One region of the Priestia sp. LL-8 genome, then DNA from elsewhere that is predicted to be linked to it. Evidence: riboswitches for the same ligand, from Rfam matches in the RefSeq annotation. Region 1 holds a riboswitch; each other region holds the start of a gene.

What was found. Region 1 has a riboswitch for thiamine pyrophosphate ahead of thiC (phosphomethylpyrimidine synthase ThiC). Riboswitches for the same ligand answer to the same signal wherever they lie in the genome.
Region 2: linked by a shared signal. The riboswitch ahead of U9R83_RS04525 (acetylornithine deacetylase) and the one ahead of thiC (phosphomethylpyrimidine synthase ThiC) in region 1 are both predicted to bind thiamine pyrophosphate.
Region 3: linked by a shared signal. The riboswitch ahead of U9R83_RS02800 (thiamine phosphate synthase) and the one ahead of thiC (phosphomethylpyrimidine synthase ThiC) in region 1 are both predicted to bind thiamine pyrophosphate.
Region 4: linked by a shared signal. The riboswitch ahead of tenA (thiaminase II) and the one ahead of thiC (phosphomethylpyrimidine synthase ThiC) in region 1 are both predicted to bind thiamine pyrophosphate.

Annotation. Positions count from the first base shown of each region.
Region 1 covers NZ_JAZAQH010000001.1:417,653-425,746, reverse strand. The annotation lists gene U9R83_RS02300 (undecaprenyl-diphosphate phosphatase) at 164-988, opposite strand; gene U9R83_RS02295 (hypothetical protein) at 1,446-1,736, shown strand; TPP riboswitch at 1,818-1,932, shown strand; gene thiC (phosphomethylpyrimidine synthase ThiC) at 2,046-3,815, shown strand; gene U9R83_RS02285 (VanZ family protein) at 3,983-4,438, opposite strand; gene U9R83_RS02280 (cation diffusion facilitator family transporter) at 4,699-5,595, opposite strand; gene U9R83_RS02275 (DUF3231 family protein) at 5,740-6,771, opposite strand; gene yhbH (sporulation protein YhbH) at 6,876-8,054, opposite strand.
Region 2 covers NZ_JAZAQH010000001.1:870,772-878,865, forward strand. The annotation lists gene U9R83_RS04500 (DUF6612 family protein) at 1-369, shown strand, start outside; gene U9R83_RS04505 (N-acetylmuramic acid 6-phosphate etherase) at 575-1,225, shown strand; gene U9R83_RS04510 (MurR/RpiR family transcriptional regulator) at 1,238-2,092, shown strand; gene U9R83_RS04515 (PTS transporter subunit EIIC) at 2,182-3,543, shown strand; gene U9R83_RS04520 (MupG family TIM beta-alpha barrel fold protein) at 3,540-4,550, shown strand; TPP riboswitch at 4,770-4,872, shown strand; gene U9R83_RS04525 (acetylornithine deacetylase) at 4,987-6,264, shown strand; gene tenA (thiaminase II) at 6,270-6,941, shown strand; gene U9R83_RS04535 (ABC transporter ATP-binding protein) at 6,934-7,698, shown strand; gene U9R83_RS04540 (ABC transporter permease) at 7,695-8,094, shown strand, end outside.
Region 3 covers NZ_JAZAQH010000001.1:521,253-529,346, reverse strand. The annotation lists gene U9R83_RS02815 (thiazole synthase) at 1-3, opposite strand, end outside; gene thiS (sulfur carrier protein ThiS) at 9-212, opposite strand; gene thiO (glycine oxidase ThiO) at 209-1,336, opposite strand; gene U9R83_RS02800 (thiamine phosphate synthase) at 1,320-1,943, opposite strand; TPP riboswitch at 2,066-2,167, opposite strand; gene U9R83_RS02795 (hypothetical protein) at 2,326-2,541, opposite strand; gene crcB (fluoride efflux transporter CrcB) at 2,599-2,988, opposite strand; gene U9R83_RS02785 (fluoride efflux transporter FluC) at 2,989-3,405, opposite strand; gene U9R83_RS02780 (amino acid ABC transporter substrate-binding protein) at 3,729-4,550, shown strand; gene U9R83_RS02775 (amino acid ABC transporter permease) at 4,534-5,238, shown strand; gene U9R83_RS02770 (amino acid ABC transporter ATP-binding protein) at 5,269-6,003, shown strand; gene U9R83_RS02765 (nucleoside hydrolase) at 6,038-6,982, opposite strand; gene U9R83_RS02760 (NADPH:quinone oxidoreductase family protein) at 7,162-8,094, shown strand, end outside.
Region 4 covers NZ_JAZAQH010000001.1:2,075,506-2,083,599, reverse strand. The annotation lists gene U9R83_RS10555 (Gfo/Idh/MocA family protein) at 1-19, opposite strand, end outside; gene U9R83_RS10550 (ThuA domain-containing protein) at 52-777, opposite strand; gene U9R83_RS10545 (LacI family DNA-binding transcriptional regulator) at 867-1,898, opposite strand; gene U9R83_RS10540 (cell wall hydrolase) at 2,149-2,724, shown strand; gene U9R83_RS10535 (sodium-dependent transporter) at 2,752-4,086, opposite strand; gene U9R83_RS10530 (hypothetical protein) at 4,257-4,439, opposite strand; gene U9R83_RS10525 (TspO/MBR family protein) at 4,742-5,488, opposite strand; TPP riboswitch at 5,718-5,816, shown strand; gene tenA (thiaminase II) at 5,912-6,601, shown strand; gene U9R83_RS10515 (aldehyde dehydrogenase) at 6,630-8,030, opposite strand; gene U9R83_RS10510 (ArsR/SmtB family transcription factor) at 8,044-8,094, opposite strand, start outside.

The DNA of each region.
Region 1 (8,094 bases):
CTATTTTTCGACACGTTTTGTCAATACCTATGTTTATAAAACGCTTTCAAAAGGCGATAATATATATTTATGCAAAAAAGCTATTGCAACATTGCAATAGCTTTTTCTTGCTCTTTGAGTCTCTATTAGAAGTTTAAGGGACTAAAGAACACGCGTATTTATTTTATAAAAATACAAAATATAGAATAGCTGCTAAAACAATTCGATAAATTGCAAATGGCACTAATTTGATGCGATTAATTAATTTTAGGAAAAAGCGAATGGATACCAGCGCAAAAATAAAGGCGCTGATAAAACCGGCAATAAAAAACGGTAGTGCATCTGATGTGAAGTACTGCCAGTTTTTAATCAATGAAAGTCCGCTTGCTCCTGCCATGATTGGCACTGCCATAATAAATGTAAAATCTGCGGCTGCCTTATGGCTCATTCCAAGAAGAACCCCTCCTGAAATCGTTGAGCCTGAACGAGAAAAACCTGGCCAAAGAGCAATACATTGAAACAGTCCTATACCTAGTGCTTGTCCATAAGACATTTGGTCCACCGTCTCTACACGCGGACGTTTAGGTCCAAACAAATCTGCTAGAATCATTAATACAGCTCCAACCACTAAGCCAATTAGCACCGTATTTAAAGAAAACAAATGTTCATCAATGTAATCATCAAACAAAAGTCCTAACACTCCTGCGGGTAACAGACCAACAATTACCTGCATTAAATTCAAGCGATTTGTCGGTCCAATTGGAGCAGCTGGTTTTTTTCCCAATCCTAATAAATTAATAAAACGATCTTTAAAAATAACAACTACTGCTAAGATCGACCCTAGCTGAATAACAATTTTAAATGTATTAGCTACTGGAGATGAAAATAATTCTTTTGAATTCAACCACAGGTCATCCACAATAATCATATGCCCAGTTGACGAAACAGGAGCAAACTCTGTTAAACCTTCTACAATCCCTAAAATGATTGCTACAATAATTTCCCACATAAAGCTATATACCTTGCCTTTCTTTCAAATTAATAAGCTTATCGCTTCGTTTTACATGCTCAACTATTTTCCTATTTTGACACTTGCTTTTTTATCATAATTGTTAAAACTATGAAATACAATGTGTATTTGCAAAAAGATAAGAATCTTTAATAATTTGTAATAAAAACCTTACATGCTAGAACCCAAAAACAAGATATCAGCTTTTATTTGTTTTAAAAAGCAGTCGCTGTGTTCGGTATACATTCCGGGCCCTTAGCTAAAAATGAATCATCTAGACTATTTTTCTTTGGTGTGAAAAAATGACTAAATCATTATGTTTTTTCCATACCCTTTACTGTCATCTATCATTTTAATCAACTAGTGCTTGCTTATACGACATATCCCCTAAGTAATTTGAAACTTTTTTCTCTCTTTTCTCGTATATAATAGTATCTTTTTTAGGAGGCTTTTTACTATGAATGGAAATGTACGTACAATGAAATGGGTTACTGCTGGGTATGAAGCGTTACTCGGAATTCCTTTAATTGGCGCTGGGATTGTTATGGGCTTTAGTTATACCCCTCTTTTTATTGGATTTATTCTTCATGCTATCACACTCATTTTAGCGAATAGACGCGGGTTATCTGCTTATGGAAACATACTAGGGCTTGTTACCTCACTGGTTGCTTGGATTCCATTTTTAGGATTTATCATGCATATTATTACAGCTATTGTAATTGCAATCGACGCTGCTAGACAACGCTAATTGTCTAGCTTTTTTATATTAAGGGTTGATTTTTTACCGAATGATGGTAAACTTAAGCCGTAAATTGAATAATTCGAATGTTATTTCTACTAGGGGTGTCTGATAGCTCAGACTGAGAGAAGAGTGCAATAAAACTCTTTAACCCTTTGAACCTGATTTGGGTTATACCAGCGGAGGGAAGTAGTCTTGAAAAGAATAGTATATGTTTATTCTTTTTTCGCCTATTCCATCGGGTTCTGTCTATCACAGAACCCGATTTTTTTATGGTTCGGTATAGCTACACTTTATGCGAAACCGGAGGAATATGTAATGTCAAAACAAAATGTATCAGTTTCTATGAAAAAGCCTTTTCCAAACAGTCACAAAGTATATGTCCAAGGATCCAGAGAAGACCTTAAAGTACCTATGCGTGAAATTCATCAGTCTCCTACTACAGGATCTTTTGGTGAAGAAGAAAATAGTCCCGTACGTGTATACGACACGAGCGGTGTTTATACAGATCCCCGTTATGAAATTAATTTACAAAAAGGATTACCGGCTCTGCGCGAAAAGTGGATTGCAGAACGAAACGATGTAGAAACATATCAAGGCCGTACTGTTCAGCCACAGGATAACGGTTATTATGATGGTGATCCAAGAGATCAGTACGAGCGCTTTAACACTAGTCGTTTACCGCTGCGCGCAAAAAAAAATCAAAATGTAACGCAAATGCACTATGCGAAAAAAGGAGTCATCACGCCCGAAATGGAGTTTATCGCTATTCGTGAACAGATGGATCCTGAAGTTGTGCGTGAAGAAGTAGCAAGAGGACGTGCGATTATCCCTAATAATATCAATCACCCTGAGAGCGAACCGATGATTATCGGCCGCAAATTCCATGTAAAAATTAATGCTAATATCGGAAATTCAGCTATTCGTTCAGCTATTGAAGATGAAGTAGAAAAAATGACATGGGCAACGCGTTGGGGAGCCGATACAATTATGGATTTATCAACAGGAAAAGATATCCATACAACACGCGAATGGATTATCCGCAACTCGCCTGTTCCTGTAGGGACCGTTCCTATTTACCAAGCGCTTGAAAAAGTAAAAGGCGTAGCAGAAGATCTAACGTGGGAAGCATACCGCGATACATTAATTGAACAAGCAGAACAAGGTGTTGATTACTTTACTATTCACGCAGGTGTTCTTTTACGCTATATTCCTCTAACAGCGAAACGTACGACAGGTATTGTTTCACGCGGAGGATCCATCTTGGCGCAGTGGTGTTTAGCTCATCATGAAGAGAACTTTTTATATACTCGCTTTGAAGAAATCTGTGAAATCTGTAAAGCATACGATATTTCTATTTCCCTTGGCGATGGGCTACGTCCTGGTTCCATTGCAGATGCTAATGATGAGGCACAGTTCGGTGAATTAGAAACGCTTGGCGAACTAACTAAAATTGCTTGGAAACACGATGTACAAGTTATGATTGAAGGTCCTGGACACGTCCCTATGCACCTTATCAAAGAAAATGTAGATAAACAAATGGAAATATGCCAAGAAGCTCCCTTCTATACTCTTGGACCGCTTACAACCGACATCGCTCCAGGCTATGACCATATTACATCAGGTATTGGTGCTGCAATGATTGGATGGTTTGGGACAGCTATGCTTTGCTACGTAACGCCAAAAGAACACTTAGGTCTTCCAAATAAAGAAGACGTTCGAGAAGGGGTTATTACCTACAAAATTGCTGCTCATGCCGCTGACCTAGCAAAAGGCCATCCAGGAGCACAAAAACGCGATAACGCGCTGTCTAAAGCAAGATTTGAATTTAGATGGAATGATCAATTTAACCTGTCACTAGATCCAGAGCGCGCAAAAGAATATCACGATGAAACACTTCCCGCTGAAGGTGCTAAAACAGCCCATTTCTGTTCAATGTGTGGACCTAAATTCTGTTCAATGCGTATTTCCCAAGATATTCGTAACATGGCTCAAGAAAATGAAAAAGATGTAAACGAAGTAAGAGAAGAAGGAATGAAAGAAAAAGCTAAAGAGTTTGTTAACAGTGGTTCAAATATCTATCAATAATGAAGTAGAACAGCTTAAAGAACAAATTAAGCTGCTTGAAAGAAAGTTATTATTTGTTCAGCAAAATTGTCAGCACATTATCGTTGAATCCTCACATTCTTCCGTAAAGCGCTGCATTAAGTGTTTCTATCAACAAGATGCAAAAAGGACTTCGTAAAGAAGTCCTTTCATCTTTTTTTGAAACGTGCTTTCAGCATGTTCTTAACCCAATATAGTATTTTAATAATAACCCAGCCTATAAATGTACCTAGCGTGTTCAAAAAGATATCATCAATATCAAATACTCGTTCCGTTAGCTTGTACTGTAAAATTTCAATCAGAAAACTGATTAAGAAACCCGTCGTAAACACTTGAATAAAACCATCAAACCACTTCATAAACATAGGAATAAACATTCCAAGCGGCGCAAACATCACAATATTTCCCAGTATATTTGTCAGAGTGAGCATTATATTCCCACTGTCCCACATCAGACGGATCGTGCTAAATAAATCCAAGTTCATTGCTTTTCCGTAAACATGTTCGTTTTCCCTTATGAGAGTTGCATAAATGACCACTGCCGTATACGCAATAAACAGAGTGAACATGACTTTTTTAACGATTGATCTGATGCTTGCCTTCACTTCAACATCACCTTCTTTGACTCCCAAAACCATTTATTATTATCTATATGTACCCGTCCATTGCTTTCATTCGTAGTGAATGCATGTACATGCTTTTTTATCCTATCACATCAATAAATAAATACAATTCCCTTTATACAATTTTATTAAACTTGATTCTTTATAAATAAAAATCCTCATCATTTTATTCTACTCATTTCATTAATTTCTACATCTATAAATAATAAGAAGCAGCGAGATAACACTTCGCTGCTTCTTATTTAATCTGGATAATAAGGATTCAAATGGATTAATACTTCCTGAATATTATCATGCTTTTTCATAAGTGTTGCTTTGATTTCTCGTCCTAAATCATGACCTTCCTTAATTGTTTTAAAGTGGTCAATTGAAATACGTACATCCACTAATATGTAATGGCCATGTTCTCTTGCTCGAACGCGATCAATCCGCTTCACATCTTCAAATTCATAAATGCTTTCTTCAAGTTCTTTCAGTAGCTCTTCATCAATATTGCCTTCCATTAAGATTTGAAAAGACTCTCCCATCATTTGTCTGGCAATGTTAAAAATTAAATAAGCAACAAAGATACTTGCTATTTTGTCTCCATATAACAGCAGTTGAACGTCCATTTTATCACCAATAATGGATAATAAAACACCAATTGCCGCTGCAATAGAAGCAACAATATCTGCTTTATGATCGAATGCAATTGCCTCAATTGCCTTACTGTGGTGCTGCTTCGCTACGTTTAAAGAATAACGGTACAACAATACCTTTGCTATGTACGAGATAACAGCAATCCACATAGCTAAAATATTTGGAGATTCGACCGGATGGAATAAACCAACGACTCCTTCAAATACCACATAAAATGATACAAGCAATAAAATAATTCCTACGATTCCTGAGACAATTACTTCTGCTTTTCCATGCCCATATGGATGGTCATCATCTGCTGGCTTATTCGCTACTCTTATAACCAATAATACAATAATAGAGGCAAATACGTCCGCTGCAGAGTGAATACCATCAGCAAACACGGCATCACTATTTCCAATCCATCCTACTATTACTTTTCCTAGCGTAAGGGCAATATTGCTCCATACGCTAATCCACGCTACTTTTTTCGCAATGGACTCCCTTATACTATTGTTCATTTGCACACCTCGACTTACTTCTTGAAAAATCAGCTTTTTTATCTTATCACTGTTCCTTCAAGTGGGTCTAGAGCAACCTATTTTCGTTTAGCTATATATGTTTCAGCACCGCAAAATTACTGATAATCGACAACATATTCTTTTTTATTTCTCCGCCAACTTCTTACGATCAGTTGCCATTGGAGGTTCTTCCATCCAACCTTGCTCAATCATAATCCGAATTCCATCTTTTCCGTACTTTCCTATACGTCCAATTAGCTGAGAAAATTCTACTGCTACATCCGAACGGAACGACATAGACAAACCAGCACCACAGTTATCAATAGCGATCGTCACCGCTGTGGAAGTATGATACATCATCAGTTTATCTGAAAACGGTGAAATCGTTGAGTTGGTTACATATGCATCAAGCAGCCTCGGACTTGGTAAATCAGCTTCAGACAGTAACTCGGTGAAGTGCTTGATTTGCTTACTCGCAAGTTTGACTCCATCAAAAAAATAAGAGCGTAATTTTTGTGTGGTAGCTACTTGACTAAATGCCAGCATCAGCGTTTTACCTAATACATTTGTATTAACAATTTCTTGAATAGCCGTAACCTCCAAAGAAGTTAAAGGATGCATTTGAGAGAAAAGTGGTGATATAAACGTTTTCTGGTCCACAAAATTCACTTTTACAGGATAAGGAATAACTGGAGGTCTCATCAGCATGCTTTTGCTTAAAATAACGTGGTTAGAACTCTCTAAAAGACTGTCGCTTTCTTTTACACATCGGGATAGATGGTCATAAATATCTTGCCTTCTCACTGCGCTTAGCGCTCTGGCATATTTCTTCATACCTCCAATAGCCATTTCATTGACATAGATAGCCATAAAAATATCATCAAATAAAGCAGGAACTCCTTTGTTCACATCTTGTTCCCCAAAACCTACTGGGATTGGAATTTTTTCCGAACTGAATAGTTCCGTCAATTCGTCTACATGAGTTTGTGAAATATGATGTGCTTTTTTTAAGAGGTCCTTAATCTCGGGATCTTTTACAACAGATAGAAAATACCCAAGAACACATACATATAGCGTATCGCCTAAATATTGCGCCCATAAGTAACCTAACTCGGCTGCGTTCAACCGCTGATTTTGTTGATGTTTTTGCATTTCCCTCTTTATATTTTCGTTCATTCACTTATTCTCCTTTTGGATAAAGTCGTACTTTTACTATCTCCAAAGAAGCGTTGAATAAACCGCATAAAAAAGACCTAGATAATAAGTCTAGGCCTTTTAGGTTATGCATATTTCTGGTCTTCTGTCTCTTTTCTAAAAAAGCTTTTCATCGCGTGAAAAACGTCTGATTTTTGTTTTAAAATAAAATGTCTAAAACTTTCGTCTTGAATGTTTTTGTACGCGGACATTAAAGTAGAATGTCGATTGTACTGATTTACTTCTCCATACCCAAACATATTTGACACTTTCATCAATTCATTTACTAACTTTACACACCTTGCGTTATCTGAAGTTAAGTTATCGCCATCTGAAAAATGAAACGGGTAAATATTATAGCGGCTCGGGTCATACTTTTGATTAATTAATTCAAGCGCTTTTCGGTAAGCAGATGAGCAAATGGTTCCTCCGCTTTCTCCTTTTGAGAAGAAGTCTTCTTCTGACACTACTTTTGCCTCTGTATGATGTGCAATAAATTCAATTTCTACTGTTTCATATTTCGTACGTAAAAAGCGTGTCATCCAAAAGAAAAAGCTACGTGCCATATATTTTTCCCATATGCCCATCGAACCGCTCGTATCCATCATAGCTAAGACGACCGCTTTCGATTCCGGCTTTATAACTTCATTCCACGTTTTGAATTTTAAATCCTCTGGATAAATAGGATGAAAAGTAGGCTTTCCTGTCATTGCATTTCGCTTATAAGCGCTCATCATCGTTCGTTTTTTATCAATATTCCCCATCAAACCTGTACGTCGTATATCATTAAATTCAATGTGTTCCACAACAATTTGATCAGATTCTTTTCGCTGAAGATTAGGCAATTCTAATTGAGCAAATAAAGCCTCTTGAAGCTCCATGAGGGACACTTCCGCTTCAAAGTAGTCTTCTCCAGCCTGGTCTCCTGCTCCTTGACCTTTTCCTGCTCCTTTTTGACCATCTCCTGCAGATCCGTCACGTGCTACTACATCCCCAACTTTACTGTCTCCATCACCTTGACCCACATGTTTGTTTTTATCATAATTGTACCGAATTCGATATTCATCCAATGATTTGATCGGAATTTTAACGACTTCTCTTCCATTGGACATCACGATATTTTCTTCTGTGATTAAATCCGGTAAATTATTTTTAATGGCTTCTTTAATTTTTTCTTGATGTCTTTTTTGATCATCGTGGCCTTTACGATGGAGGGACCAGTCTTCTTTTGAGACAGCAAAACTTTTATCTACTTCTTTTCCCACGCTATTCCCCTCCTTATTTAAAAAACACCTGCACGTTTTT
Region 2 (8,094 bases), 450 kb from region 1:
GATGAGCAGTTAAACGAAGTAAGCAGCGCTTTTCTAAAAGCTCTTTCATCTACAAAATATAACATTAAAGATACAGCGTATAGTGCTGAAGATGATGCGTACGTTGTACAAGTCGAAATTCAAGGATTTAACGATGCAAGTGTATTAGCGGAAGTCATGACACCACTTGCAGAAAAATATCAGGCGGGTGAGCTGAGTAACGAGCAGTTAGTAAACGAACTTATTAACGGAGTAGCAAAACGCTATCGTGAGCCAGTTGAATTACTTCCGGCAAAAACAGTCCCTGTACACGTTATAAGAAATGGTGAAAAAGATTACGAAGTTTTAATGCAAGATGAGTATCTGTTAACATTTGCTCAACAATCATAAATAGACATAGAAAAAGATTTCAGCTATATGCCTGAAGTCTTTTTCTATGTTTGTTTAAAATATAATTTTAAAAATAAAATAAATTATTGAAATTATATTTTAAAGGAATTATAATAACCATAACTTCACTACATGATGAAAAAGTAGCTAAAAAAATGAATGAACAGCTTACATTATTAACACAGAGTCCCAAAATGAGCAGACCATGAAGATAGATACGGCTAGTACAAAAGAAATTTTGCACGTAATGAATAAAGAAGATCAAAAAGTGGCGCTGGCTGTGCAAGAAGTACTTCCAAACGTAGAGGTAGCAGTTGAGTTTGTAAGTGAATTATTTCAAAAGGAAGGCCGGCTTATTTATGTCGGTGCGGGAACAAGCGGACGCACTCCTTATGTGATTGGTGCATTAAGATATGCAAAATCTGTAAAAGCTAAAACGGTGGCGCTGTCTTGCAATGGTAATTCTCTTATTGGAAAAGAAGCGGACCATAGTATTGAGGTGGTAGTAGGTTCAGAAGTGCTAACAGGTTTCACAAGGTTAAAAGCAGCAAGCGCTCATAAAATGATTCTCAACATGATTTCTACCGCGGCTATGATCAAAGTAGGAAAAGCGTATGAAAACTTAATGATAGATGTTCATGTGAGTAATGAAAAGCTTAAAGAGCGAGCGATAGGTATTATTTGTAAAATTACAGGTGTTTCTTATGAGCAAGCAAGTCAAACGCTTGAAGAAGCAAATAATGAGGTAAAAACAGCAGTGATTATGATCAAAACAAATGAAAATTACGATACCGCAAAGACGTTACTGAATAATGCGGGGGGTTATGTGAGAAAAGCGATTGAACATTACGTATAAAGGAGAGAAACGATGTCAACAGGCGGATTAACAATGATTAAAAACACGGTGGCTAAGCTTCCGGATTCGGAGAGGAAAATTGCTGAATATATTTTAAACAACCCGCATACTGTGGTAAACAGTACGGCTGGGGAACTAGGAAGACTAGCGAATGCGAGCAGTGCCGCTGTTATTCGTTTGTGTAAATCTATCGGGGTTAGCGGCTTTCAAGAATTAAAGGTAAGAGTAGCCGGTGATTTAGCTAAAGATACAGAACAAGGATACCGCGATATTGAAACAAACGAAACGATTCAAACTATTGTCAAAAAAACAGTAAGCAACAGCATTCAAAGTTTAAGTGATACGGCCGAGCTTGTGAATTATAAAGAAGCAGAGCGGGCTGTTTTGACATTGATTGAAGCCAAAAACATTCATTTTTTTGGAATCGGTGCTTCACATATTATTGCTATGGATGCGCAACAAAAATTTCTTCGAATTAATAAAAATGCGACGGCTTTTGCAGATAGCCATCTAGCAGCTACACTCATCGCAAATGCAAGTAAAGACGATGTAGTTGTGGGCATCTCTTTTTCAGGGGAGACCCCTGAAGTAAGCAATGTCTTATCTTTAGCTAAAAATCGCGGAGTAAAGACGATTAGCTTAACTAAATACGGACAGTCTACCGTTTCGTCTTTAGCAGATATTTGTTTGTATACGTCTTATTCTCAAGAAGCGCCGTTTCGAAGCGCAGCTACATCGTCTCGTTTAGCCCAGCTTTATGTGATTGATGTTTTATTTTTAAGTATTGCAGCGCAGCAGTACGACCAGACGATTGAGTATATTGACAAAACAAGAGATGCCATTCAGTTTTTGAAAGATAAAAAATAAAAAAAGAAAGCGATTGCAAAAAGGGGATTTTGTGGTCTGTTTCCTCAGTGGCGTATCCATCTAAGAGGAAAATACAAAGGGGGATTAACATGTCTTTAGATAATCATCAATTAGCAAAGGCTGTTTTGGAGATGCTTGGGGGAGCATCCAATATTGAAGCGTATACGCATTGTATGACGCGGCTGCGCGTGACTGTAAAAGATGATTCAATCGTTAAAAAAGCAGATATACGAAAACTTGAAGGCGTGCTCGGGTTAGTGGAAGAAGAAACGCTGCAAATCATTATTGGTCCCGGCAAAGTGAACAAAGTAACAGAGGAGTTTGGAAAGTTAATTGATGAATCCGGCGGTATTAACTTAGAAAATCGTGCAGCACAGCGGAAATCGGAGCTAAAAGAAAAAAATGCAACTCCGTTTAAGCTCTTGCTTCGCCGAATTGCAAGTATTTTTATTCCGTTGATACCTGCTCTTGTAGCATCTGGACTTATTACTGGAGTGACAAAAGCAGCTGTGCAAGCGAAGTGGCTTCCGGCGGATTCACAGATTGCTATTCTTTTAACCGTTATCGGAAGCGGTTTATTTGCTTATCTTGGTATTTTAGTAGGTATTAATGCCGCAAAAGAGTTTGGAGGTTCGCCAGCTCTAGGAGGCTTAGCCGGTATTTTAGTCATTAATCCTGCCGTAGCTGATATTAAACTTTTTGGGGAAGCACTTCTGCCGGGGCGGGGTGGCTTAATAGGCGTATTGCTTGCAGCAATCTTTATGGCCGTGTTAGAAAAACGAGTACGTAAATTTGTCCCTCAGTCACTGGATATTATTATTACACCAACCGTTACGGTGTTAATTACAGGAATTATTACGTATGTGGTATTCATGCCAATCGGCGGCTTGATTTCAGACGGAATCACAAAAGGTCTTTTAGGAGTTTTAGAGGTTGGAGGAGTTGTAGCAGGCTTTGTTTTAGGGGCAACGTTCTTGCCGCTCGTCATTACGGGACTGCATCAAGGCCTTACTCCTGTTCATTTAGAGCTTATCAATTCAATTGGAGATGATCCGCTTCTTCCTATACTAGCAATGGGCGGAGCCGGTCAGGTCGGTGCAGCTTTTGCTATTTATATCAAAACAAAGAAAAAACGTTTAAAGCGAGCAATTGGAGGCGCACTTCCTTCAGGACTGCTCGGAATCGGAGAGCCGCTTATTTTTGGAGTCACACTTCCTTTAGGGCGTCCATTCTTAACCGCTTGTCTTGGAGCTGGAATCGGCGGAGCGTTTCAGGCGCACTTCCATATTGCAACTGTAGCAGTGGGAGTATCAGGTTTACCGCTTACGTTTTTAGTTCATGCGCATCAAATTCTTCTTTATTTACTTGGATTAGTTATTGCTTACGCAGCAGGCTTTATTTGTACCTATTTCTTTGGATTTAACGATGAAATGGCGAGGGAGTTTGAATGATTGGCATTTCGTTTTATTTGAACGATAGAGATGCCAAACAAAGATTAGTAGAAGCGAGTGAATGCGGCGTTACACGCGCATTCACTTCACTTCACATTCCAGAGGAAAAAGGAGATTTGGCTGAACGGGCAAAAGAATTGCTTCATGTGGCTAGAGAGTGTGGAATAAGCGTGTATGCAGATGTATCCAAGGATACACCAGTTCATTTAGGTATCGAAAGCCTTATGACTCTATCTTCACTTGGCGTATCAGGTATTAGACTAGACGATGGCTTTAGCGTAGAAGAAACGATTTTACTTGCGAATGAGTTTTATATTGCCCTTAATGCAAGTACATTGTCAAAACAAGAAATAGAAGCGCTGTTATCTGCAGGCCTTCATCATCATCAGCTGCTTGCTTGGCATAATTTTTATCCGCGGCCTGAAACAGGGCTTGAAGAAACGTTTTTTCAACAGCAGACAGATTTATTCAATGAACTTTGTATTCCAGTGTGTGCTTATACTCCTGGAGAAGGCGAAAAGAGAGGTCCTATTTATCAAGGTCTTCCTACTAGAGAGAAGGACCGTAATAGATGTCCTTTTATCTCTGCAGTAGATTTATACGGATGCGGAGTAACGGAGGTTTATATTGGAGATCCATACGCCAGTTCAAGTTTATTAAAACGTTTAGTTCAATATCAAGAAAACCGCATTATTCCGCTACGCATTCGTTCACCTCATATACAGGGAACGTACAGCGTGCGTCCGGATATATCAAGAGACGTTCTGCGTTTGGTGGATACACGATCTGTAGAACCAGTGCCGCCATATCATACAGTCGAGCGCGGAATTGGAGCAATTACAATGGACAATGATGGCTACGGACGTTACAGAGGAGAGGTTCAAATAGCTAAAAGGAATTTGCCTGCAAATGCTAATGTTAACGTGATTGGGCATGTGATAGAAGAAGATCATGAACTGCTTTCGTTAGTGAGATCGGGTCAAAAACTTGAGCTTATTACTGTCTAAATGGAAAAAACGTGTATTTTTAAAGAAGCTGATAGCTAACTAGTAATCTTACAAAAACAAAGAGCACACACTGCTTGAAAAAGGTGTGTGCTTTTTATTTTACTAAAAAGGAAACTATTTTCATTACCCTATCATGAACCTTTCTATTGAATAAAACGCTTTACTATGATAAAACTATTACAGGTAAACATATGATAATAGATTAATTTCATAGAGATACAACACCACTAGGGGTGCTTTCGAAGCTGAGAGAGACGAGAAGTCTTAACCCTTATAACCTGAACTAGGTAATACTAGCGTAGGAAAGAGGTATTGTAATGGATGTTTTGTATGGGATTTCCTTACGAACTCGTTATAATAATTTTGTGTACATAAACAAAAACACTTCTTTCCTGCGAAAGAAGTGTTTTTTTATGCGTAAAGGAAGGTGTCATACATGGAAGAAACAATTGATTTGCTTGTCAAACAGGTAGAGGAGCGCAAAGGAGAGTTAATCCAGTTATTAACAACGCTTGTTTCGTATAAAACGCCAGCGCCTCCTGCACGAAATTCTCATGAAGCGCAGCTGTACGTAGCGAATTTTCTTAAAAACTGCGGTTTCTCCATTGATATGTGGGACTTATATTCTAACGACCCCATCGTAGTGGGTACGTTAAAAGGACAAAAATCAGCTGACTATCAAAGCCTGATTATTAACGGTCATATGGATGTTGCTGAGGTACAAGAAAATGAAAAATGGGAAACAGATCCGTTTGAAGCTGTCGTGAAAGACAATAAAATCATCGGACGCGGAGTTGCTGATATGAAAGGCGGCTTGGCAGGAGCGTTGTTTGCAGTTCAGCTTTTAACGGAAGCAGGAATCAAGCTGCCGGGAGACTTGATTTTTGAATCCGTTGTAGGAGAAGAAGTAGGAGAGGCAGGTACGCTGCAATGCTGTCAGAAAGGGTATACAGCTGACTTTGCGCTTGTAGCGGATACAAGTGATTTGCATATTCAAGGTCAAGGCGGAGTCATCACGGGATGGATTACGATAAAAAGCAGTAAAACCTATCATGACGGTACACGCCGAAGTATGATTCATGCTGGAGGAGGGCTTTTAGCCGCAAGCGCTATTGAAAAGATGGCAAAAGTGATCGGAGGGCTGCAAGAATTGGAGCGTCACTGGGCTGTTACAAAGAGCTATCCAGGATTTTTGCCAGGGACAAATACGATTAATCCAGCAGTAATCGAAGGCGGAAGACATGCTGCTTTTATTGCAGATGAATGCAGGCTGTGGATCACCGTTCACTATTATCCCAATGAATCGTACGACCAAGTATCAAAAGAAGTGGAAGAATACATTTTAGCTATTGCAAAAGCGGATCCATGGTTAAAAGATAATCTGCCAACCTTTGAATGGGGAGGCACATCAATGATCGAAGACAGAGGAGAAATCTTTCCGTCATTAGAAATTGATGAAAATCATGGAGGAGTGCAGCTGCTTGCAAATACTCATGAACAAATGGAAGGGAAAAAGCCTCCAATTGATGTGTCAACTAGCGTAACAGACGGGGGATGGCTAGCTGATGCGGGAATTCCGGCGGCTATTTACGGTCCGGGAAATTTAGCAAATGCACATGCTGTGAACGAACAATTAGATATTAATCAGCTTGTTCAATATACAAAAGTGATGGTGCAGTTCATTTATACGTGGCTGCATACGCATAAGGAGTGAACATCATGAAATTTAGTGAACGATTATACGAAAAGCTGCAGCCTATTTGGCGTCAAAATCATAATCATCCCTTCGTACAGGGAATGGGAGACGGAACGCTTGAAAAGGAAAAGTTTCGCTTTTACATGATTCAAGATTACCTTTACCTAATTGATTATGCCAAGTTATTTGCAATTGGAGCCATGAAAGCTACCGATCTTCAAACGATGGGGAAATTTGCAGGCCTTTTAGATTCTACGTTAAATGAAGAAATGAGCCTTCACCGTGAGTATGCCAAGAAATTTGAAATCAGCGAAAAAGAATTAGAAAAAGCGCAGCCATCGCCTACAACGCTTGCATACACACACTATATGCTACACGTTGGTCAAAGCGGAACATTAGCTGAATTAGTGGCGGCTCTTTTGCCTTGTATGTGGAGCTACTGGGAAATAGGAAAAGAACTCAGTGAAAAGCCTGGAGCTAGCAATGAATTTTACCGCGAGTGGATTGAAATGTACAGCTCAGAAGAATTTGGAGAACTTGCGACGTGGTGTATCAACTTATTTGACTCACTTACTGAAGACAAATCAGAAGCGGAGTTAGAAAAGCTCGAAGAAATTTTCTTAAATACGACGCGTTTTGAGTATATGTTCTGGGATATGGCTTATAACGAAGCGATGTGGCCAATTCATGAATAACTCTGTGTTATCTTTTCAAAACGTCAGTTTTACGTACAAAAATGGTGATAAAGCGATTTTAAAATCATTAAACTTAGACGTGAAAGAAGGCGAGTTTGTCAGTATCGTTGGAGCGAGCGGATCTGGAAAAAGTACGTTGTTTCGTCTCATTACAGGTCTTGAACAGCAGAGTGAAGGCGATATCGTGATTAACGGGCAGTCTTATGAAAAGCGACTAGGAAAAGTAGGCTACATGCCGCAGCAAGATTTGCTGCTTCCGTGGCGTACAATCTTAGACAATGCAGCGCTGCCGCTTGAGCTGCACAATGTGTCAAAAGCAAGTGCTCATCAGCAAGTGTCTCAGCTGCTTGAAGAGTTTGGCCTAAAAGGGTATGAAAACCGTTTTCCAAGTGATTTATCCGGAGGGATGAAGCAGCGCGTTTCGTTTCTGCGGACGGTATTAAGCGGTTCTAACGTGCTGCTTTTAGATGAGCCTTTTAGTGCACTTGATGCAATCACGCGTTTGTCGATGCAGGAATGGCTGCTTGAACAATGGCAAAAGCGTAAGCACACCATCTTATTTATCACTCATGATGTAAACGAAGCGCTTTTTTTGTCAGATCGTATTTTTATCTTTTCAGACAAGCCGGTAAGTTATCTTGAAGAGGTTAAAGTGCCGCTTAGCAGGCCTCGAACGCAAAAAGATTTGAATCAACAGCGTGTGCTTGACGTGAAAGATTATTTAATTGAACAGCTAAGATCGAAGGTGAACACATGAAAAAGTACGGGGCTTCAGTGATTTTAGTCTTCATTTTGCTGGCTGCTTGGGAAATTGGAGCACGCATTGTAAACTATCCGTTTATTTTACCAACGCCCAGCGGTATTTTAACAAAGCTTTGGGATTTGCGAATGGATCTATTGTTTAAACATTTACCAGCTACGCTATCTATTGTCGTAATTGGGCTGGTTATATCCGTGGTGCTGGGAGTTATGCTGGCTGTATGGATGAATTGGAGTCCGCTTATTGAGCGTGCTTTTTATCCGCTTATTATTGCGTCGCAAATGATTCCGACCATTGCCATTGCTCCTGTATTTGTGCTGTGGTTTGGCTACTCTATTTGGAGCAAAGTGATTGTGACCGTATTAATTACGTTTTTTCCCATTACCGTCAGCA
Region 3 (8,094 bases), 100 kb from region 1:
CATACTCTTCATCCTCCTCCTACAAATGAAACGACTTCTAATGTATCTCCATCTTTTAAACTTGCATCACTATGTTCTTCTTTTTGTAAAATGTTCTTGTTTAGCTCAACAATTACCACTCGTTCATGCAGGTTCTGAGCCTGCAACAAGTGCTCGACCGTTTCAATTTCATCTCCAACAGTAACGGTCTTACCATTAATGATTAGATTCAATGAACTCCCTCCATTACTCTCGTTAGCTGAAATGATGTAAAAAATGAATGATTCGGCTCTTTCCCTACCAAAGCATCAGCCATAATTTTTCCAGTTGCAGCACTTAATAAAATACCGTTTCGGTAGTGGCCAAACGCCATGTGTAGATTCGCTATTTCAGGATGCTCTCCTAAATAAGGCCAGCCATCATTTGTTTGTGGACGAAGACCTGCCCATGCTTTTTCAAATGTGGCTTCTTTAATAGCCGGCAGAAGCACAGCAGCTTTATCCAGCAGAAATTGAATACCTTGTGCAGAAACGGTCTTAGTAAAATCATGCTGCAGCTTAGTTGCCCCGATTACGATTCTTCCACCAGCCTTTGGAACTAAATAAAAACCTTCATCTAAAAAAATCGTTTTAGAAAGCAGCGGCTTATGACTTTGAAGAGCAATACACTCTCCTTTTACAGGAAATACCTGACCTAAATGTTCAGAAGAAATAAAACGTTTAGCCCATGAGCCTGCTGCGATCACTACTTTTTCTCCATAAAAAGAGCCTTTAGACGTCTGTACACCTTTTACTGTTTCATTTTCCGTAATAAGAGAATGAACGTCACAGTATTCAAATACATCTGCTCCGTGATACAAGGCTCCATGAGCAAGAGCATGTGTTAACTTAGCCGGAGCTAGCTGGCCGTCTCCAGGTATTGTAATGGCTCCGTATATGTCTGGAGAGAGCCCCGGTTCTAACAACCGCGCTTCTTTTACGTCGATCCATCTTACATCTTTGTCCCATTGATGATGCTGATCGGCTTTTTTCTTTAATACGTGTGCATCTTCTTCTGTTACAGCGACTTTTAATAAGCCTTTTTGAATAAGCTCTACGTCGATTGCCGTTTTTTCTTTTAGTTCCTTCACCAGTTCAGGAAACATACTTCTGCTCTTAATAGCAAGGTCTAAAAGAGGACCTTCTTCATCAATTTCAGCTTGAGCACCTAAAATACCAGCAGCTGCACTTGAAGCTTCACAACCAATTTGATTGCGCTCAAGAATGGCTACTGACGCTCCTTGTTTTGACAAATGATAAGCGATAGAAGAGCTAATTATGCCTCCTCCGACTAACAGTACATCATAATGCTGCTTCATTTTCTCCACCTCCAGATGTCCATATATGAGAATATTGTTTGATTGCTTTAAGCGGATCTTGCGCAAGCATGACACCAGACATCACAGCTATACCGTGTGCTCCTGTTTGCAGCACCTCTTTGGCATTTACAGGTGTAATTCCACCAATCGCAATAACTGGTATCTTCACAGCGTCTACTACTTCTTTTAACGCTGCTATCCCTCGGCTTTTTAATTCTTTTTTTGAATGAGTTGAATAAATATGTCCGTATAGAATATAGTGAGCTCCATCTTTTTCAGCTTCTAGAGCTTCTTCCACAGAGTGAACTGATTTTCCGACAATAAGAGAAGGAAATGCGTCTCTAACGCACGAAACGTCTAAACTATGATAGGCAAGCTGCACCCCTTTTGCTTTTAAAGCATGCGCTACATCAACTCGGTCATTTACAATCATTTTAGAGCGACAAAATGGCAGGCTTTCTAGTAAACATTGAATCTGCTTTGCCGTTTTCTTTTTTTCTCTAATATGAATGGCACCCGCAAAAGGCACGATAGCCGTTAAAATGTCCCGAACCTCTTCAATTGGCTGCTTATCTGTTGTAATGACATGAAATTTAGGAATATCCATATGATCGAAACCTTTCCATTCAGAATAAAGAGAAATTTCAATCACTTTATCTTGTGTAGAGGGCTTTATTACATACAAAAAAACCACCCTACAACGTAGAGTGGTTAGCATGTATCGTTATGTAAACATGATCGCCACTTCCCTACGCTGGTACAAACCAGATCAGGTTCAAAGGGTCCGAAATACATTCGTCTCAGCTTCAAAAAGCTCCCCTAGTGATTGCTATTTATTGATTTTGTTTTTGCACTTAAAATTATAACACAACTAGATGTAAATACAATATCTCTTTATGCTCTTACGGCTCTCTTCCTTTTATAGATGTATCTTTTAAGCTTCTTTACTAAGAGGCCCGGCGCACCGCACCATTCTGCTTTTTATATGGTTAGTAATCGGTATAGTCGTCAAATTCTTCTTTGTCTTTTTCCTTTTTCCGATCCCATATAAACAGCAGGAGTAACATAATAAAAGTTAGAATATAAAAACCGTAAAAAATAAATGCCGCCACAACATTTATAAATAAAAATAAAAAACCGATGATCTGACCTGCAACAGCCACAATCAACAAAATGTATTTCCAAACTTCTGCTTTTCTATCCATTCTCTACTTCTCCGTCTTTTTGTTTTTCCCTACTAGAAACTACTAGAAACGTTCTCTTTATTTAAATAAAAACGTTCCTGCCAGTAAACCGACTGTAAATAAACCAATTGTTCCAAATGCTGAAATCCCCACGTACACCAACATTTTCTGATAAGATTTTTCTCGAATTAACTGCACGGTTTCCACACTAAACGTTGAAAAAGTGGTAAAAGCCCCGAAAAAACCAATGCCGATCATTAGAAATATTGAATCATTATAAGCATGACTCGGAACCTTTCCATAATAACTACCGTAAAAAAGACCAAGTCCAAACGCACCAAGCAAGTTAACAAACAGCATTGATACTGGAAAAGGAGGATTTGAAGCTGTTTTTGTAACCTTTAATCCCAAAAGATAACGGCATATGCCTCCAGCTGCCCCCCCAAGTGCCAAGCTCACTATGCTCATTTACTTCACCTCATGTACTTTTACTAAATTTTTTCCTGCCGCTTCACCGCATAGATAGCCTGCTAAAGCAAAAAGGATTCCACCTACTAAAGAGACAATGAAATAAATGGCTCCACCCCATAAATAATGCTGAGTGAGAGAAACGAAGTCTCCTGCAAACGTTGAATACGTGGTAAAACCGCCGCATAAGCCCACGCCTAGTCCAAGCTTGATCCATTCCTTTGGCTGTTTCCATGCAAAAAATCCCGTTAATAGTCCTAATATGAAGCTACCTAATAGGTTTTCAATTACTGTTCCTATTGGATACCCCGTATATAATAAGGAAAGATTTAGAAAATAACGTGCATATGTACCAGCGATAGCACCAAAGGCAATTGAGATTAAGTTTATGGCTTTCATCATATCGCTCCGTTTCATAAATTCTTCTTTAAGTGTACCATAAGGAATTTATTTCTACCTTAACATTTAACTATATGTTTATTGCACCAAAAGTCATGAAAAAATGAAAGAGAAAATCGTCGCATGAAACTTCCTTTTTACTCCTCAAACATCCCTTAAAAATCCATTTAATCCAAATTATAAAATCTTTCTGTATCCTTATGACAAACCGTGTATAGAAGGTATATTTCCCTTATTTTAAGTCACATTAATCGTATAAGTTTTTTTTGTTGACTTTTGCTGTGTTCTTGTTTAGTATCACAGAGTATCATTTCCTATCAGAATACTAGGGGGTTTAGAAAATGAAGAAATTTGCTGCACTTTTGTCGCTACTATTAGCTTTCACAGTTGTGCTTGCCGCATGCGGTTCTAGCTCAAAAAATGAAGCAAACAATGGAGACAATAAATCTTCACAAGAAGATTTATACAATAAAGTGAAAAAAGATGGCGTATTAACAATTGGAACTGAAGGTACATACCCTCCGTTCACTTTTCATGACGACAAACAAAAGCTAACTGGGTTTGATGTAGAATTGGCTCAAGAAGTAGCTAAACGTCTTGGCGTAAAAGCTGAGTTCAAAGAAACACAGTGGGATGGCATGTTTGCTGGATTAGATGCTAAACGATTTGACATGATTGCTAATGAAGTTGGTATTCGTGAAGATCGTCAAAAGAAATACGATTTCTCTGATCCATACATCCAGTCAGGGGCTGTATTAATTGTTCGTAAAGACGAAAAAGATATCAAATCATTTAAAGATTTAAAAGGAAAAAAATCAGCGCAGTCATTAACAAGTAACTATAAAGACATGGCTCAATCTTATGGTGCAAACATTACGAGTGCTGAAGGTTTTGCTCAAGCAGTAGAACTAATGAGCGCAAACCGTGTTGATGCTACAATCAACGATAAATTATCGTTCCTTGACTATAAGAAAAAGCACCCTAACGCACCTATCAAAATCGCGGATGAAAAATCCGATGGTGCTGCAAGCGGCTTTATGTTTAGAAAAGACAGCGGTAAGTTAGTGGATGAAGTAAACAAAGCATTGAAAGATATGAAAAAAGACGGAACATACGCAAAAATTTCTAAGAAATGGTTTGGCGAAGATGTTTCTCCTAAATAATATTTTCCCTGATGGAGAGCGATTGAATCAATTGATTTCAATCGCTCAATCATCTCTCTTACCAATGCTAAAGGGAGCTATTCAATATTCTATTCCACTAACATTAATCACGTTTGTACTCGGTATCATTTTAGCTGTCTTAACAGCCTTGGCTCGTTTATCATCTATAAAAGTTTTAAATATAATTGCGCGCATCTATGTATCGATTATTCGAGGTACACCGCTGCTTGTGCAATTATTTATTATTTTCTACGGCTTACCCAATTTAGATATAACAATTGACCCATTTATCTCTGCTATTATTGGATTTTCATTAAGTGTAGGTGCGTATGCATCTGAAATTATCCGAGCAGCGATTCAATCTATTCCTAAAGGACAGTGGGAAGCTGGCTACTCACTTGGTATGACCTATTCCCAAGCGTTAAGACGGATTATTTTACCGCAAGCAGCACGTGTATCGATTCCGCCATTATCTAACTCTTTTATTAGCCTTATTAAAGATACGTCACTTGCATCGCTTATTCTTGTTTCTGAGATGTTCCGTAAAGCTCAAGAAATTGCTTCGACTAACTATGAATTTTTACTTCTTTATAGTGAAGCAGCGCTCTTGTACTGGATTATGTGTACAATCTTATCCATTATCCAAGGACGCATTGAAATAAGACTAGATCGTTACGTATCTAAATAACCGTTTCGAGTAGCTAAAGGAGTTTTTCATATGATTAATATCAAAAATTTGCATAAATCATTCGGTGATTTGCAAGTATTAAAAGGGATTGATTTGGAAGTTGAACAGGGCAAGGTAATTGTATTAATTGGTCCTTCTGGATCGGGTAAAACTACTTTTTTACGTTGCTTAAATCTTTTAGAAATCCCAACAGACGGCACGATTGAACTTGATAAAAAAAGCATGAATTTCACCAAACCTGTTCGTAAAAAAGACATTACTTCATTTCGAAGCCTAACAGGTATGGTCTTTCAAAACTATAACTTATTTCCTCATAAAAGTGCGCTTGAAAATGTTATGGAAGGTCCTGTAATTGTAAAAGGCGTTTCTACTCAAGAGGCAGAAAAAAGAGGTAAAGAATTGTTAACACGCGTTGGCTTAGGCGATAAGCTCGACTTTTACCCTTTCCAGCTGTCTGGCGGACAACAACAGCGTGTTGGCATCGCCAGAGCAATGGCGATGGACCCAAAAGTTATGCTATTTGATGAGCCTACTTCAGCTCTTGACCCTGAGCTTGTAGGAGACGTTCTTCAAGCGATGAAAGACCTGGCAAAAGAAGGAATGACGATGGTGGTGGTAACTCACGAAATGCGCTTTGCCCGTGAAGTAGCAGATGAAGTTATTTTTATGGATCAAGGTGTCATTATGGAAAGAGGTACACCGGATCAAATATTTTCAAATCCTCAACAAGAGCGGACACGTCAATTCTTGAATATGATTCATTAAAAAGGTTGCACATTTTCACGTGCAACCTTTTTCTTTATTTGGCTACTGCTTTTTTCATTAAATCTGTAATGTACGCAAAGAATGCTTCAGCTGTGACGTCATACACGACGTCTACAGGTCGTCCCTCTTCAGAAATTTCTGTTCTTCCTTGTCTTGGTGTTTCTGTATACACAATACTCGAAACGGTTTTTACCTTCACAAGTGTTGAATTCCCTGTAAATGCTGTTGTGAGTACACCCCACAAATAATAAGTCGAATTGGTTTCAACATGCACAAGCGGTGGGCAAGCCGCGTAGCACTGCCCTACAAAGTCTACTCCTTCATACCTGCGAAGTGAAGCCCACATTTGGCGAATAGCCGGCGTTAATGGAACTTGATTCGTGCTTTCTAAAGCAACCATCTCAATTTTAATGCTGCTTTCCCATACTTTTGCTACTGCTTCTGGATCCCAAAAAGAATTCCATTCCGCCGTTCCATCATGTTCAGGCTCCTGCACATTTCCTACTTCTTGAAATGTACCGCCCATCCACACTAACTTGTCAATTTTCTCTTCTATTTCCGGCGCTTTTTCAAGTGCTCTTGCCAAATCAGTTAGCGGTCCTGTAAATAATAAAGTCGTTTTTCCGTCGGTGTGCTGCAATGTTTCAATTAAATGATCATGAGCAGGAAGCTGACTTATTTTTGTTTGCACTTTCCCTTTTTCATTTAAAATCGGGAGCGCATCTACATAAAACGTATGCATGCGCCATTCTTTTGGAAATGGATTCATACCGCGTGACGTAGATTTGGCTACCTCGATATCATAACTTCCAAAACGATCAATAATTTTTTGGCTTGCGCTGATACCTGGCTCTAGATATCCGTCAGCAGGAATAACAGATACCCCCGTTACCTTTACATCATCCATTTGCAGCAGTAAAAAAAGCGATACTAAATCATCAATGCCTGCATCATGGTTAAAATATACGTTTGTGCTCATGTCTCTTCTCCTCTTTTCTATGTATTGCTAACTAATAGCTATACCGCTATTTTATAATGAAATGATCTCTTTCGTAATCAAAGTATTAGGAACTTCTTTTACTATTTTCTATAATGGGTATAGAAATAAGGTAATCTATGTATAGATGTATACATCTCAGTATAGAAAGGAGAAATAAAATGGAGCAATCATTTTCAGCATTAATAGTAGATAAAAAAAGTGAAGACCAAGTGGAGGCGTCTGTCCAAGAACTGACGCTAAACGATTTGCCAGAAGGCGATGTACTTATTCGCGTTCATTATTCAGGGGTGAATTATAAAGATAGCTTAGCCAGCATCGCAAACGGCAATATTGTGACAAGCTATCCATTTGTTCCAGGTATTGACCTAGCAGGAATCGTTGTATCTTCTGACAGCCCTGATTTTAAAGAAGGTGATCGTGTCATCGCAACAAGCTATGACATTGGCGTATCACACTTTGGAGGCTACAGTGAGTATGCGCGCGTACCCAGCGAATGGATTGTCCCTCTTCCTGAAAATTTAACGTTAAAAGAAGCAATGATTATCGGAACAGCGGGCTTTACAGCTGCTTTATCTGTGCATCGCTTAGAGGAAAACCATACTAGTCCATCTAACGGCTCTGTGCTTGTAACAGGCGCTACGGGAGGTGTAGGAAGCTTTGCGGTTGCCATTCTTTCAAAATTAGGCTACAAAGTGGAAGCAAGTACGGGAAAAAGCTCGGAAGCAGCTTATTTGAAAGAGCTTGGCGCTTCCTCTATTGTAGCGCGTGAAGACGTTTATAACGGCAAATTAAAAGCATTAGGCAAGCAAAAATGGGCCGCTGCGGTTGATCCTGTGGGTGGAGAGCCTCTAGCTTCTGTCCTCAGTCAAATTCAGTACGGAGGCTCTGTAGCGGTCAGCGGGCTAACAGCTGGAGGCAAAGTGCCAACAACCGTCTTTCCCTTCATTTTAAGAGGGATTAATTTACTCGGTATCGATTCTGTTTACTGTCCAATGAATACTCGAAAAGAGATTTGGAATAGACTCGCTAATGACTTTAAGCCTGAAAGCTTCGAACCTTTCATTCAGCAGGAAATTTCACTACAACAGCTC
Region 4 (8,094 bases), 1.7 Mb from region 1:
CAATTTTTACTTTTGCCATCTTTCCTATCCCCTTTGCTTAAGCATGATTAATTAGTTTTTAACAGCGATTGATTCAAGCGGTTGCGCATTGCCGTAAACAGGACGTTTTCTCTCTGCTGGCTTCGCCCATTTAATAGCATTCATAATGACACGCTGAATGTCTTTGTTATGGTATGTTGGATATGTTTCATGGCCAGGTCTGAAATAAAATACTTTTCCGTTTCCACGTTTGTACGTGCAGCCGCTTCTGAAAATTTCTCCGCCTTCAAACCAGCTCGTGAAAATCAGTTCATCAGGTGCTGGAATATCAAAGTGCTCTCCATACATTTCTTCGCGCTCAAGCTCGATAAATTCACCAATACCTTCGACAATCGGATGGCTCGGTTCTACTACCCACAAGCGCTCTTTTTCATCTGCTTCACGCCATTTTAAGTCGCAGCTTGTGCCCATTAACTCTTTAAAAATTTTAGAAAAGTGACCTGAGTGTAAGACAATAAGCCCCATACCGTCTAGCACCCGCTGCTTTACTTTCTCAACGATGTCGTCTTTTACTTCGTCATGTGCTAAATGACCCCACCATACTAAAACATCCGTTTGATTTAATACTTCTTCAGTCAACCCGTGTTCTACTTCGTCTAATGTGGCGGTGTGCGTACGAAACCCTCCTTCTTCTAAAAAAGAAGCGATGGCACCGTGAATGCCTTCAGCGTAAATTTCTCTTACAACCGGATTTTTCTGTTCATGACGATTTTCATTCCATACTGTAACATTAATCATTTTCATATCCCCTTTTTTTGTGAATGCTAACTTATATCCCCTTTTTTTATAAATGCTAAACTTTGGTTAACCGGTTAACTTACTGTGGTTCACCCGCGCTTAGCAGTCGAATCTCGAATAACAAGTTCAACCGATAATTTTACATGCTGCAGCGTGTTGAAACGGTGTTCAATTGCTTGAATAACAGACGTTGCGGCTACCACTCCTTTGTTAAATACATCTTGACGAATGGTTGTTAGACTTGGAGATGCATAGCTGCTAAACGTGATGTCGTCAAACCCTACAATTGAATAGTCTTGCGGAATTCTTTTCCCTTTTTCTTGTAGCGCTTTCATAATTCCAAGCGCCAGCGTATCAGAGGATGCAAAAACCGCCTGAATATCCTTATGATCTTGCAGCAGTTTGTTTCCTAAATTGTATCCGTTATCAAATGAGCTTTCGTTCACTTCAAAAACAAATGCCCTGGACGGTGTAATGCCCGCTTCTTTTAATGCTTTCTCGTAGCCTATATACCGCTTCTTATCAACTGGACTATTGACGAGATGGTGCGCGACAAAAGCAATTTTTTGGTGCCCAAAATTCACTAAATGTTTTGTAGCGAGATATCCTCCATACTCATCGTCTACCGAAATATGATGATAGTCACGTTCGTACTTTTCATATGTATCTACTAACACAATCGGATTCGATAACGCTTTCATTTTTTCATATAATCGATGCGGGAAGGCTCCTAAAAACAGAAGACCATCAATATTTCTCGTCCGAATCCATTTTAAGCAATCAGCTGGGCTACTCACTCCGGATATGACTAGATCATAACCATGCTTACGTATTACATATTCAATTCCACTAATCATTTCGCTGTAATAATGGTTATCTTTAAATATAGTAGAAAGTGAATCGTCCGTAAGTGGAAACATAACGCCAATCATATTAGACTTTTGCTTTGAAAGACTAACGGCGGTTAAATTTGGTTCGTAGTTTAATTCTTTTACCGCTGTTAAAATTCGCTCTTTTGTTTCATCGGATACTTTGTTAATTCCGTTTAAGACGTAAGATACTGAAGCTGCAGACACCCCTGCATGCTTTGCTACATCACGAATCGTTATCTTTTCTCCCATAAAATCTCTCCAGTTAAACGGTTAACTATTTACTCGTTCATTATAATTCACTCCTTTATTATCAGTCAACGTATTTTTCAAATTATCTGTTAACTATTATAATATCTTCCTAGATTGGTATGTTTTAAGCAGTGACAAGATGTATTGACACCTGTTAATCTTTGAAACGTACATATAAAGTTCGGTGCACAGCACGTACCGATCCATGATAAAAGGGGCGTTCAAAAGGATTTCAGGAGGTACTTACTTTATGTTTAAGAAACTAGCAATTATCGGAGCACTAGCAATTCCTATGTTTGGCATGAATCACGGGGCAAATGCCGCTGAAACAACTCATCGCGTAAAATCCGGAGAGACTCTTTACAAGATTGGCGCTGAATACGGGGTTACGGTTAAACAGTTAAAAGAAGCGAATCACAAATCTACCGACTCTATTAATGCAAATGAAACATTAACAATCCCTAACTCTATTAGCGAAAGTGATAAAGATCTGTTAGCTCGCCTTGTACAAGCTGAAGCAAAAGGCGAACCTTACGCTGGCAAAGTGGCTGTAGCAACAGTCGTCTTAAACCGCGTAGATAGCGATTCTTTCCCAGACTCTATCCACGATGTCATTTACCAGGGTACGCAGTTTACACCTGTACAAAACGGTGAAATTAATAAAGCAGCCGATGCTGAAGCGAAGAAAGCTGTAAATGAAGCTCTAGCTTTTAGAGGTCAAGGAAAAGGTTCGTTATTCTTCTTTAATCCAGATAAAACAAGTGATCAGTGGCTTCGCCAAAAACAGGTTACGATCACGATCGGAAATCACGTTTTTGCAAAATAAAAAAAAGCACTCAGATGAGTGCTTTTTTTAATATGCAACAAGTAAGCTTAATAGAACAGCTATAATAATAATAGGTAATACGTATTTAACTAGAAAGAACCATGCGTTGAATAATTTAGCGCCTTTTGTACTTCCTGAAATAAACTCTTCATACACGGCTTCTTTTTTCATTTTAAATGTCACAAAAATCGCAATGGCTAAACTTCCAAGAGGCAGCATTAAGTTGCTCACAAAAAAGTCAGCTACGTCAAATATACTTCTGCCAAAAAGTGAGACATGTTTTAGTACACCAAACGAAAGCGCTGATGGGATACCTACTACGAACACAAGAATCCCTGATAAAGAAGCGTAGCGAGTTCGTTTTGTCTGATCGTCTTTGGTTAAAGCAGCTACGATAATTTCCAGCAGTGAAAAAGCAGACGTAAGCGTAGCAAATAGGAATAAAATTAAAAACAGTGCTAAAAAGACGGTGCCAAACGGCATTTTCTCAAATACTGTTGGCAAGACCACAAACAAAAGTCCAGGTCCTTCAGTTGGCTTTAATCCGAACGAAAAAACAGCTGGAAAAATAGCCAAGCCCGCCAGCAGCGAAACAAACAAGTTTAAAATAGCAATGGTGCCTGCAGAACGCGTCAAGCTTACTTTTTTCCCTAAATAAGAGCTATATGTCACCATGCAGGATAATCCCACGCAAAGCGAGAAAAACGACTGACCGAGCGCATAGAGAATAGATGACCCTGTAATGGCTGAAAAATCCGGTTTTAAAAAGAACTTTACTCCGTCCATAGCTCCGTCCAATGTTAAAGAGCGCACAACAATAATGATAAAACAGATAAATAACAGCGGCATCATATATTTATTAGCACGCTCTATTCCTTTTTGTACGCCTTTTGAAATAACAAACACTGTAATTAATAAAAACAGCGCCTGTGCACCTAATACTACATAAGGTTGACTAATGACAGCATTAAATAGCGGACCATACTCTTTTCCGCTTAGCATGCCGGTTACGCTCATAATCGTATATAAAATCACCCAGCCGCCAACGACGCTGTAAAAGGAAAGCAATACGACACAGCTGACTACTCCCAGCCTGCCAATCCATACCCAAGCGGACTTCGGGGCAATTGCCTTATAAGCACTAATTGCTTCTTTTCCCGTATGTCTTCCAATGATAAATTCTGCCAGCAGAAGCGGCAATCCAATAAAAATTGTAAATAAAATAAACAACGCAAAAAATGCTCCACCGCCACTGGTTCCCGTTACGTATGGAAATTTCCATATCGCTCCTAGACCAATTGCTGCCCCAGCAGATGCTAAAATAAAACCGAGGCGTGAAGACCACTGATTTCCTTTACTCATATAATGTTACTCTCTCCTCTTCTAAACTCAAAACTCACCTGATTAGTACTGTACCATAAATGCAGAAGAAAATCATTCCCGTTTTACTTTTTTGTATAAAATGATATTTATATAAAAAAATGAAGAAGCAGCGGCTTCTTCATTTTAGGTTCGATCTTTTTATTCAACAATTATTCTCTGTACGATGATTCATCTCCACGGTAGGCTTCCTGATTTGATATTTCTTCAATATGCATATGCCCTTCTCTTTCTAACCGAAGAACCGTACGCTCTGCATCTTCATAACTCTCGCACGTCACTTGTTTATACTCCATAGTATCTTTATCTGTGTAAGCGACTATATATGTTTCCATTTTAACTCCTCCTATATAACCTATATGTAACGTATGTTGCCTTTTTCATTTATTTCTAAACATATAGGCTCCAAACCAAGAGCCTAGCATACTATAATAACGGGACTTCAATTTAAAAAAGTTGAATTTTTCATTACGCACCGATGCAACATGGAGGTTACACTTATGACATTTATTTTATCATTCATACCAATTGTTGTTCCTTTTGGTATTTTAATTAGCTTAATTGCTTTTACAGCTGCTTTTTTACAATCAAAAGAGCATCATAAAAAGCTCTAGCTTATATAGGCTAGAGCTTCTTTTTACAAACGTCTATAGCGCTTAATCAATCCTACAATAATAGCAATTGCTAATAAAACAACTGAAATAATGACCGTGATTACAATGGACTGATTTCCACTTTGTTTTACCGCAATGGCAATATAAGCCCAAACAAAAACAAGCGGATAAACAGCGTCTCGGTTTTTTAATGTGAATGTAATGCCAAGCACGGCCCCTACTAGCAGCATAATAATCGTCCAGGCTAACTCGTTTAAGCCAAGCAAATGTTCTATTCCATTCGCTTGAAATACGACAAACACATTAACAATAGTCGCAACGGAAATCCAGCCAAGATAAAGGGAAATCGGCAGACGCATGAACCATGTTGTCATCCGAGAATGCTGAATGATGGAATACACAACCATTAATGTACCCAAAATAAAGAACATAACTAAAAGTGATAACTTATAGTAATCGTTTTGGAAAATAAAAATCCATGCACTGTTCAACAAACAGTTTAGGAAAAACCAAATGCCTATACGTGCGTATATCTCCTTTTGATCTTCTCTTGCAAAAAATTGACGTATAACCCAAATGGTTAATAATAAATAAATAACGCCCCAGATAGCAAAGGCATAACCGGCTGGTGTAAACAACGTAGGAACTTGTGCAGAAGCCTCTGCCGTTGTTTTTCCTCCTATTGGAATAGCATTTGCTAAATAATTCACAAGTAGTGTAATAGCCAAACCTACTACATTTAATACGGCATACAAACGAAATTTTGCCATTTTATTCTCTCCTTTCTTCTATTTATAGGGGGAAATGTTTTGGAGACCAAAACGGCTCTTCCCTTCATTAATACCTCTTCTCCCCTAAAAATATGCATTTTTACACAAAAATGATTAAAAACAGCTTAAAGAAGCTGCCTCTTTAAGGGATAAAAAACAGTTTGCTTCCAAGTTTTAATATCACTTTTCATTTTTCAGAATATATGGTAAGTTAAACATAGATTAACAGGAAGTCCACTAGGGGTGCCCATCGGCTGAGACAAGTTTTCTTGATCCCTTTGAACCTGATCTGGCTCATACCAGCGTAGGAAAGTGGCAATGTTCAGTTTCTTACTGTCCTTTGCCACTCCGCTTATAAACGGAGTGTTTTTTATTTCCTTTATGTGCTTGTTTGTGACTTCCTCATATTAAAGGAGGATTTTGATGTCATTTTCATCTCAATTAAGACAAGAAGCAAACTATATTTACGAAGCAATTTTTAACCATCCTTTTATTAAAGGAATTGCTGAAGGAAACGTGCCAAAAGAAGCGCTTATTCACTACGTTTCTCAAGACTATGAATACTTAACAGCATTTGTCCGCATTTACGGCGCTGCTTTAACAAAATGCCGCACGCGCACCGAAATGGAAGCCTTTAATGCCGGCATTTCTACGGTGTTACATAGTGAAGTTCACCCTCACAATAATTTTTGTGAAGTAGCAGGCGTACGCTATGAAGACCTTCACACTGAGACGCTTTCACCGACGGCTAGTCACTACATCAATCATATGATGAGCGTTGCGCATACAGGCAGCTTAGCGGAAATCATTGCCGTGCTCCTTCCATGTCCGTGGACGTACGTTGAAATTGGCCAGCGCATTACAGAGCAAGTAAATCCATCTCCTTCTCATCCTTTTTATGAATGGATTCAGTTTTATAATAATGAAGAAATGAATGGCACAACACAATGGTTTTGTAACAAGCTTGATGAACTTGCAGAGCAAGCCACTGAAGAAGAACGTAACCGTATGAAAGATCACTTTATCAAAAGCTGTGAACTCGAGTATTTATTTTGGGAAATGGCATATACCCAAGAAAAATGGCCGCTTTCTCAGCTTTCACTTTCAAAATAACAAAAAAGCCTCCTATCAGGAGGCTCTTTTATTTCAATAATTTTTTGATCATTTTCAAGCTTTGTTTTTCCGAAGGATAGCGGAATGACAAATCAAACTTGGTTGTTTGAGACAGCATGCTTTTAAAATGAGAAAATGTCCGGAAGCTGTCTTCTCCATGATATTGACCCGTACCGCTCTCTCCTACTCCGCCAAAGGGTAAATACGGCGTAGCGATATGCATAAGCGTATCATTTATACAGCCTCCTCCAAATGAAAGACGCTCCGTTATGACGTTTTGCACATCTTCACTTTCTGTAAATAAGTAAAGAGCTAACGGCTTAGCTTTTTCTTGGACTTTGTGAACGACTTCGTCTAGCGTTTCGTATTCAATTAAAGGAAGAATTGGTCCAAAGATTTCTTCTTGCATAACGTCCGAATTCCAGCTCACTTCACTTAACACCGTAGGCTCTATTGTTAACCTGTCCTTCTGATATCCGCCTCCAACTATAGCATTTCCGTCTTTTAAAAACTCAACTAGCCGAGTAAAATGGCGCTCACTGACAATACGGCCGTAGCGGTCGCTTTCAAGTGGATTACTACCGTAAAATTGATAAATTGCTTCGCGAAGTTTCTCTACCAGCTGCGCTTTCACTTTTTTATGCACGAGCAAATAATCAGGAGCAACACACGTTTGGCCTGCATTCATTCCTTTGCCAAACATAATCCGTTTCGCTGCAAGATCTAGGTTTGCATCTTCATGTACAATGCACGGACTTTTCCCGCCTAGCTCAAGCGTGACTGGAATAAGCTGCTTCCCTGCTTCTTGCATAATAATTTTCCCTACATTTACACTTCCCGTAAAGAAAATATAATCAAGGGGCTGTTTTAAAAGCAGGCTTGTCGTGTCTACAGCGCCTTCAATCACCGTCACAAATGCTGGATCAAAAGCCTCAGCTAGTAATTCTTGTATAACGCGAGATACGCTAGGCGTTAATTCAGAAGGCTTGATAATCGCCGTGTTTCCAGCGGCAATCGCTCCTACTAAAGGAGACAGCGCTAATTGAAACGGATAGTTCCACGGGGCAATAATTAACGCGACTCCATACGGTTCAGGAACAATTTTCCCTTTAGAGCCCACATGTGTTAAAGCGGTTTTTACTTTTTTAGGCTTCATCCATTTTGCTAAATGCTTAAGCGTAAATCGAATTTCCTCTAGTAAAATTCCAATTTCTGACGTGTACGCCTCTACTTCAGATTTATTCAAGTCTTGTTTTAACGCATCCATAATTCTCTGCTCGTTTTGTTTGACTACGTCTCTGAGCTTATTCAGCGCTTGAATGCGGCTGCTGATGCTCTTTGTCTTTTGCGCATAGAAATATTGCTTTTGTGTGGAGACAATATGCTCAATGACCGTTTCATCTGTGATATAGAATTGCTCGTGTTTCATCTCTTTCATCTCCCTATAAACATTCGGCTTCAACTGTAGCAAGCAAGCTTTTTAATAGCTCAAC